Regions from separate parts of the Streptomyces sp. NBC_00659 genome, predicted to be linked through region 2. Evidence: predicted binding sites of a transcription regulator. Region 2 holds the regulator's gene; the other holds the start of a gene.
What was found. Region 2 encodes HspR, which represses chaperone genes until heat shock. Its sites were predicted from a motif close to TTGAGNNNNNNNNNCTCAA; they were not measured.
Positions count from the first base shown of each region.

Region 1: the regulator HspR is predicted to act here: its motif matches at 2,580-2,598, upstream of lon (endopeptidase La).

Region 1 covers NZ_CP109031.1:6,352,798-6,357,217, reverse strand. The annotation lists gene OG410_RS27875 (lysozyme) at 1-26, shown strand, start outside; gene lon (endopeptidase La) at 143-2,557, opposite strand; gene OG410_RS27865 (hypothetical protein) at 2,750-3,028, shown strand; gene OG410_RS27860 (spermidine synthase) at 3,625-4,302, shown strand; gene OG410_RS27855 (response regulator transcription factor) at 4,416-4,420, shown strand, end outside.
Region 2 covers NZ_CP109031.1:5,153,826-5,158,245, forward strand. The annotation lists gene grpE (nucleotide exchange factor GrpE) at 1-199, shown strand, start outside; gene dnaJ (molecular chaperone DnaJ) at 233-1,423, shown strand; gene OG410_RS22420 (heat shock protein transcriptional repressor HspR) at 1,431-1,883, shown strand; gene OG410_RS22425 (sugar ABC transporter substrate-binding protein) at 2,587-3,669, shown strand; gene OG410_RS22430 (helix-turn-helix transcriptional regulator) at 4,358-4,420, shown strand, end outside.

The DNA of each region.
Region 1 (4,420 bases), 1.2 Mb from region 2:
GGGTGCAGGCACTGGCCAACGGCTGACAGGCGCCTGACGTACGGCAGGACAGCCGGCGTACGGCGAAGGCGCCCGACGCGCGGCACGGCGAAGGCCCGGGCCTCCCTCACGGGACCCGGGCCTTCCCTTCCGGCAGCCTCCGTCACGCGGCCACCGAAACCTCCGGCACAGCGCTGTTCGTCGCCGGCGCCAGTGCCAGCTCCAGGACCTGGCGGACGTCCGTGACGGTGTGGACGTCGAGCTTCTCCAGGACCTCGGCCGGGACGTCGTCCAGATCGGCCTCGTTGCGCTTGGGGATGATCACGGTCGTGACACCCGCCCGGTGCGCGGCGAGCAGCTTCTGCTTCACCCCGCCGATCGGCAGGACACGGCCGGTCAGCGACACCTCACCCGTCATGGCCACATCGGTGCGGACCAGCCGGCCCGACAGCAGCGACGCCAGGGCGGTCGTCATCGTGACGCCCGCGCTCGGGCCGTCCTTGGGGACCGCGCCCGCCGGGAAGTGGATGTGCGCGCCCCGGTCCTTCAGATCGCCGACGGGGAGTTCGAGCTCCGCGCCGTGCGAGCGCAGGAAGGAGAGCGCGATCTGCGCCGACTCCTTCATCACGTCCCCGAGCTGGCCGGTGAGGGTCAGACCGGCCGCGCCCGTCTCCGGGTCGGCCAGCGACGCCTCCACATAGAGGACGTCACCTCCCGCGCCGGTGACCGCGAGACCCGTGGCGACGCCGGGCACCGCCGTACGGCGCTCGGCCGGGTCCTGCCCCGACTCGGGCACATGGTGCGGACGCCCGATGAGCTCGCGCAGGTCGGTGTCCTTCACCGTGAACGGCAGCTCCCGGCGGCCCAGTTCGTGCTGGGCCGCGACCTTGCGCAGCAGCCGCGCGATGCCCCGCTCCAGGTTCCGCACGCCCGCTTCCCGGGTGTACTCCCCCGCGAGCTTGCGCAGCGCGCTCTCGTCGAGGACGACCTCGTCCTTCTCCAGGCCCGCCCGCTCCAGCTGGCGCGGCAGCAGGTGGTCCCGGGCGATGACGACCTTCTCGTCCTCGGTGTAGCCGTCGAGGCGGACCAGCTCCATACGGTCGAGCAGTGCCTCCGGGATGGCTTCCAGAACGTTGGCCGTGGCGAGGAACACGACGTCGGAGAGGTCGAGTTCGACCTCCAGGTAGTGGTCGCGGAAGGTGTGGTTCTGCGCCGGGTCGAGGACTTCGAGCAGCGCCGCCGCCGGGTCGCCCCGGTAGTCGGAGCCGACCTTGTCGATCTCGTCGAGCAGGACCACCGGGTTCATCGACCCGGCCTCCTTGACGGCGCGCACGATCCGGCCGGGCAGCGCGCCGACGTACGTACGGCGGTGTCCGCGGATCTCGGCCTCGTCCCGGACGCCGCCGAGGGCGACGCGGACGAACTTGCGGCCCATGGCGTGCGCGACGGACTCGCCCAGTGAGGTCTTGCCGACACCGGGCGGGCCGACGAGCGCGAGGACGGCGCCGCCGCGCCGGCCGCCGACGACTCCGAGACCGCGCTCGGAGCGCCGCTTGCGCACGGCGAGGTACTCGGTGATGCGCTCCTTCACGTCGTCCAGACCGGCGTGCTCGGCGTCGAGCACGGCCTGGGCGCCCCGGATGTCGTACGCGTCCTCGGTCCGCTCGTTCCACGGCAGCTCCAGGACGGTGTCGAGCCAGGTCCGGATCCAGCTGCCCTCGGGCGACTGGTCACTGGACCGCTCCAGCTTCTCGACCTCCTTGAGGGCGGCCTCGCGGACACTCTCGGGAAGGTCGGCGGCCTCGACACGGGCGCGGTAGTCGCCGGACTCGTCCTCTCCTTCCTCTCCCTTGAGGTCGCGCAGCTCCTTGCGTACGGCTTCCAGCTGGCGCCGCAGCAGGAACTCGCGCTGCTGCTTGTCGACGCCCTCCTGGACGTCCTTGGCGATGGACTCGGCGACATCCTGCTCGGCGAGGTGCTCGCGGAGCTGTTCGGTGGCGAGCTTCAGCCGGGCCACCGGGTCGGCGGTCTCCAGCAGCTCGACCTTCTGTTCCACGGAAAGGAACGGTGAGTAACCGGAATTGTCGGCAAGGGCGGAAACGTCGTCGATCTGCTGCACCCGGTCCACGACCTGCCAGGCGGCGCGCTTGCGCAGCCAGCTCGTGGCCAGGGCCTTGTATTCCTTCACCAGGTCGGTGACCCGGCCGGGCAGCGGGTCGGGCACGGTCTCCTCGACCCGGGTGCCCTCGACCCACAGTGCCGCGCCGGGACCCGTGGTCCCCGCGCCCACCCTCACGCGCCCACGCCCTCGGATCAGCGCGCCCGGGTCACCGTCGGCCAGCCGGCCGACCTGCTCGACCGTGCCGAGCACACCGGTGCTCGCGTAGGTCCCGTCGATACGCGGCACCAGGAGTACCTGAGGCTTCCCGGGCGTTGAACGGGCGGCGGCCTGAGCGGCCTCCACCGCGGCCCGCACATCGGGGTCGCTCAGATCCAGCGGAACCACCATTCCGGGCAGCACTACCTCGTCGTCGAGCGGCAGCACGGGCAGAGTGAGTGATGCGGACGTCGAAGCCATGATCTCCCCTTCGGCAGTCAAGTTGAGCTATGCCGACTCAATGCACGGGGACTCCGCAATGTTCCCCGGAGGCCGTTCGCTGTGAGCGATCGCTTGTGAACCCGGTGCGGGCGTCCCGGCCTCGTGCGCTTCGGGGCCTCCCGGGCCGTCTTCGGGATGCGAGGTGGCCACCGGCCTCGGATGGTTGGAGTCATGAACCATCACCTCGCCCAGAACAAGCTCGAGATCGACACCCGGCTCGTCACGGCCGGTGCCGTGCTCACCGCGGCCGGTGCCCTGGTGGCGTGCACCGGCATGGTCATCGCGGCCGCCGCCGTGTTCGCCGCGGGCCGGCGCATGCTCCGCGCCATGGATGTGCCTCCCTCGCAGGTGGCGGCCATGAAGTGGCGACAGGCCAAGGAGGCCTCCCTGGCGGGCGTGCAGGCCTGGCAGTCCGCGTCCGACGCCCAGAACGGGGCACCCCGCCGTTGAACAGGCGCCCGGCCGTCCCTCTTACGGCTCAACGGGTCGCTTCTTGTCCGCGAGGGGGCGGACGAAGAGGCCCGTGAGCCACTCGGGGAGTGACCGATGGACGGCCGCTCGGGGAGTGGCCGACGGACGCGAGGGCTCGGCCGGTGGGAGCGGAGACTCGGCCGGCGGAAAGCGGAAGCCCGGCCGGCGGACGGCGACAGCTCGGGTCGGCGGTCGCCGAGGGCCGGCCCGATCCGCGCCCGAGGCCTCCGGCTCGGCGCCGCGTCAACCTCGCCGCGCCCGCCGTCACTCCTTCACGCCATCTCCCCATCCGCCGGCGGAGGGCGGAGGCTCGGTCGGCCGAGGGCGGAAGCCCGGCCGGTAAGGCGGAGGCCCAGCCCGTGGGAGCGGAAGCCCAGCCGGTGAGCGTGGAGGCCCGGCCGGTAAGGACGGAGGCTCGGGTCGGCGGTCGTCGAGGGCCAGCCTGAGCCGCGTCCGGGGCCTCCGGCTCGGCGCCGCGTCAACCTCGCCGCGCCCGCCGTCACCCCTTCACGCCATCTCCCCGCCCCCGGCCGATTCCCGCGACCCGTACAGGTGAAAATGCCAGGATGGCGGCCATGACCGCCTCGTACGAGACTCCCGAAGTCATCGACCGCCGTCAGAGCCCGTACGGCGAGGTCGTGCTGCGGCGCCACGGAGCACTGCTCCAGATCATCGCCAACGGATGCTTCCTGATGGACACCTCCGACGGGCGTTCCGAGCGGCTGCTCATGGACGCGGCGTACGACGCGCTGGACGGGCGCCCGGAGCCGAGCGTGCTGATCGGCGGGCTCGGCGTCGGGTTCTCGCTGGCGCACGCCGCGGCCGACCGTCACTGGGGGCGCATCACAGTTGTCGAGCGCGAACGGGCCATCATCGACTGGCACCGGGGCGGCCCGCTCGCCGAACTGTCCGCGGAGGCGCTCGCCGATCCGCGCACCGACATCGTCGAGAGGGACCTCGTCGACTACGTCAATGAGATCTCCGACACGTTCGACGCCCTGTGTCTCGACATCGACAACGGACCCGGCTGGACGGTCACCGAAGGCAACGCGGGACTGTACGGTGCGTCCGGACTGGCAGGCTGCGCAAGGGCGTTGAGGCCTGGCGGCGTCCTCGCCGTGTGGTCGGCGCAGCCCTCTCCGGAATTTGAAGTTACCTTGCGGAATGCCGGATTCCGACAGGTCCGTACCGAAGTGATCCCCGTTGCCCGGGGCGTTCCCGACGTGGTGCATCTCGCGGTGAGGCCTGGATAGCCGAGCCGCACCCACTGCCCGTACCCTGCTTGCCTGACGCGGATCATTCAAGCGTCAAGCGCAGTCATGGGATCACCCCACGGATTCCGGAAAGCACACTTCAGGGGCGGGCGATGGA
Region 2 (4,420 bases):
GATGCACTCGTACGCGCCGGACGTCACGGAGACGACGTGCGTGGCGATTCTGCAGCCGGGGTATCGCTTCGGCGAACGCACCATCCGCCCCGCGCGGGTGGCCGTCGCCGAGCCGCAGCCCGGGGCGCAGCCGGTCAAGGCCGAGGATCAGGCCGAGTCGGCCGAGGACAAGGAGAGCGGTGGCCCGGACGAGGGCTGAGCTTGAACGGACGAGGAAGGAGGGACGTCGGGGATGAGCACCAAGGACTTCATCGAGAAGGACTTCTACAAGGTCCTCGGCGTCCCCAAGGACGCCACCGAGGCCGAGATCAAGAAGGCGTACCGGAAGCTCGCCCGCGAGTTCCACCCGGACGCCAACAAGGGCAACGCCAAGGCCGAGGAGCGCTTCAAGGAGATCTCCGAGGCGAACGACGTGCTCGGCGATCCCAAGAAGCGCAAGGAGTACGACGAGGCACGCGCCCTCTTCGGCAGCGGTGGCTTCCGGCCGGGTCCCGGCGCGGGCGGCGGCAACTTCAACTTCGACCTGGGCGACCTCTTCGGAGGCGGTGCCCAGGGTCAGGGAGCGGGAGGAGCCGGCGGCTTCGGCGGCGGCATAGGTGACGTCTTCGGGGGCCTGTTCAACCGCGGCGGCGGCCCCGCCACGGGCACGCGTACCCAGCCCAGGCGCGGCCAGGACATCGACACCGAGGTCACACTCTCCTTCACGGAGGCGGTGGACGGCGCGACCGTTCCGCTGCGCATGACCTCGCAGGCGCCCTGCAAGGCCTGCTCGGGAACCGGCGACAAGAACGGCACACCGCGCGTGTGCCCGACCTGTGTCGGCACCGGCCAGGTGGCGCGGGGCTCGGGCGGCGGGTTCTCGCTCACGGACCCCTGCCCGGACTGCAAGGGCCGCGGCCTGATCGCGGAGCACCCCTGCATGGAGTGCGCCGGCAGCGGGCGGGCCAAGTCGTCCCGCACGATGCAGGTCCGCATCCCCGCGGGGGTCAGCGACAACCAGCGGATCCGGCTGCGGGGCAAGGGCGCGCCGGGCGAGCGGGGCGGCCCGGCCGGTGACCTGTACGTCACCGTCCACGTGGACGCCCATCCGGTCTTCGGCCGCAAGGACGACAACCTCACCGTCACCGTGCCCGTCACCTTCACGGAGGCGGCACTGGGCGGCGAGGTGAAGGTCCCGACGCTGGGCGGCCCCCCGGTGACCCTGAAGCTTCCGCCGGGCACGCCCAACGGACGGACCATGCGCGCCCGGGGCAGGGGCGCGGTCCGCAAGGACGGCACCCGGGGCGACCTCCTGGTCACCGTCGAGGTGGTCGTCCCCCAGGACCTGTCCGGCAAGGCTCGTGACGCGCTCGAGGCGTATCGCGAGGCGACCGCGGGTGAGGATCCGCGGGCGGAGCTGTTCCAGGCCGCGAAGGGAGCATGACGGAGCCATGGACACGACCGGTCGTCGACGCAACCCCTATGAACTGACCGAGGAGACCCCGGTCTACGTCATCTCGGTGGCGGCCCAGCTCTCCGGACTGCACCCGCAGACCCTGCGTCAGTACGACCGGCTCGGTCTGGTCTCTCCCGACCGTACGGCCGGCCGGGGCCGCCGTTACTCGGCCCGCGACATCGAGCTGCTGCGCACCGTCCAGCAGTTGTCGCAGGACGAGGGCATCAACCTCGCCGGCATCAAGCGCATCATCGAGCTGGAGAACCAGGTGGCCGCGCTCCAGTCCCGTGTCGCGGAGCTGGAGTCGGCCCTCGACGGTGCCGCGGCCGCCATGCAGCAGCGCGAGGCCGCCGTGCACGCCTCCTACCGGCGTGACCTGGTCCCGTACCAGGAGGTCCAGCAGACGAGCGCGCTGGTGGTGTGGCGTCCCAAGCGGGCGGCCGACTGAACCCGGTCGCCCGGGCGGTACCGGACGAACCCGAAGGGCCCGGAGGTCATCGACCTCCGGGCCCTTTCGCGTGCCCCGCGCTTTCCGGCCGGAGCGGCGAGGTTGACCGTTTTTGACCGAGTGGCTGAAACCTTCTCCCTGAGGTCTGTTTTGCGTATGTCGTCCGTATAGGCCCGGTGGCGGAGGTTCGGGACGTCCCTTTCGTCGTGCGGGAGCGGGCGGCGATAAGAGGTGTTCGCGGTGAATTGCCGTCAATGAAGCGGCGGTGTGCGCTTGGTCACTGCGAGGGCGGCCGCGCCGGCCGCGCCGAGTGGCCGGCGCGCAGGGGTGAGCGTGGGGGCCGAGGTGGGGGCGCCTCGCGCGGGAGTGTCCTTGTCCATGTGTTTCTTCGGGTCTGACCGATCGTCAACGGCGGTTAAAAACCGTCGGCGATCGCGACTCCTGTGAACGGACGTGGGATGTCCATGTGAATGACGGAAGGTGAAGCTGAGGGGATCGATCGGTGGATGGGCGTAGTATTTTCCCGTCGCGTTCACTTGTGGAACACGAAACGCCGTTGCCATCTCGTTAAGTGATTACTCCTTGACGCTGAGGTGATCGCCGCGTTGGCTTTCAGCCACCTGGGTCGCAATGCTGCAACCTCGCCCGGAAGGCACCTGCTGTGAAGACTCGTAACACCGGCCTCCGCCGTACCGTCATAGCCGTGGCGTCGTCCGCCACGGCCCTCACCCTCGCCGGATGCGGCGTGGTCGACTTCGGTGGGAGTGGGAGCTCGGCCAGCGCCACGAAGGGCGACGACATCACGGTCGGCCTGCTCCTTCCGGAGAAGGAGAACACCCGTTACGAGAAGTTCGACTACCCGATCATCCGGGAGCAGGTTCAGAAGCTCACCGAGAAGCAGGGTGACGTCCTCTACCTGAACGCGGAGCAGGACGCTGCCAAGCAGCTCCGCCAGATGCAGCAGATGATCGACGACAAGGTCGACGTCATCCTCGTGGACGCCGTGGACTCGGTGTCGATCGCGAAGGGCGTGCGCAAGGCCAAGGAGGCCGGGATCCCGGTCATCGCCTACGACCGTCTGGCGCAGGGTCCGATCGACGCGTACATCTCCTTCGACAACGAGCTGGTCGGCGAGACCCAGGGCAAGGCCCTGGCGGCCGCGCTGGGCTCCGACACGGCCTCGAAGAAGATCATCATGATGAACGGCTCGTTGACCGACCCGAACGCCGCGCAGTTCAAGAAGGGCGCCGAGTCCGAGCTCAAGGACAAGGTGATCGTCGCCGCCGAGTACGACACCAAGGACTGGAACCCGGTCAACGCCAAGGCCAACATGGAGAAGTCCATCCAGGCCGTGGGTCTGAGCAACATCGCCGGTGTCTACGCCGCCAACGACGGCATCGCGGGCGCGGTCATCGACGTCTTCAAGGCCGCGGGTGTCAGCAAGGTGCCGCCGGTCACCGGTCAGGACTCCGAGCTCATCGCCGTGCAGCGGATCATCAAGGGCGACCAGTACATGAGCGTGTACAAGTCGTACCCGCAGGAGGCCAACGCCGCCGCCGAGATGGCCGTCGCCCGGGTCCAGGGACGGACGATCGAGTTCGACGCGCTCACCCGCGACAAGGTCAGCAGCCCCACGAACAAGGACGTCCCGTCCCAGCTCGTGCCCGTGGTGGCCCTCACCAAGGAAAACATCGAGAACACGGTCGTCCAGGACGGCATCTACACCGTCGACAAGATCTGCACGACGGCCTACAAGGCGCTCTGCAGCTCGCTCGGCATCAAGTAGGACGCTCCGCCCGGACGTCTCGGCACCGAGACGGCCGGCGAGCACGGTTCCGGCCCCGCTCGCGGGTGCGCGCCGACGGCGCCCACCCGCGGCCGGGGCCGTTCCCGTACCGGCCCGGCCCGGAAGGCCTCCCAGGAGGGCGCTGCACGGCCTCCCGCCGCGCCGGAGCCCCCCGCCGCCGCCCCGGCGCGCCCCGGCCCCCACGGCGCCCTCTGGGGCCGCACGCCCCCCTTTCGGCATGATCGCCCCGTGCCATCGCCCCGTGCCCACCGCCCCGCCCATCGCCCCGCGGGTGGCGGTCAGGCGGTTTGCGGGTCCGGTGGACTTTCGTCGCGGTGCCCGTTCCCGCGCAACCTCCGGTTCCTTGAGGCCGAGCGTCGTCGGCGGCTGCGGCCGGGGCGGGTGCGCTCGCCGCAAGTCCCCCGGAAGGAAACGGAGTCGGGGATTCGGGCGGAGGGTCTCGGAGCGTGTGCCGGGGCGTGTCCGGGGGGTCGGGCGGCGGCCCTTCAGCTTGTTGCAAGGGGCGCGGCGGAGGTCAGGATTTATGGGGACGAGCAGGGGCGTACGGACGCTCCCCGGCCGCACAGCCTTGTTGCGATGCCGGTCGCGTCCGCGCATAGTTGCGCTGCGGAGGACGCCCTGACGCGGGGCTCACGCCAGGGGTTGGAGCTGGAGCCAGGGGTGGGAGATGGCCGGGCACGGGACGGACAGGCATCCGCACGGCGCTGACCGGCTGTGTGATGCGGGCGAC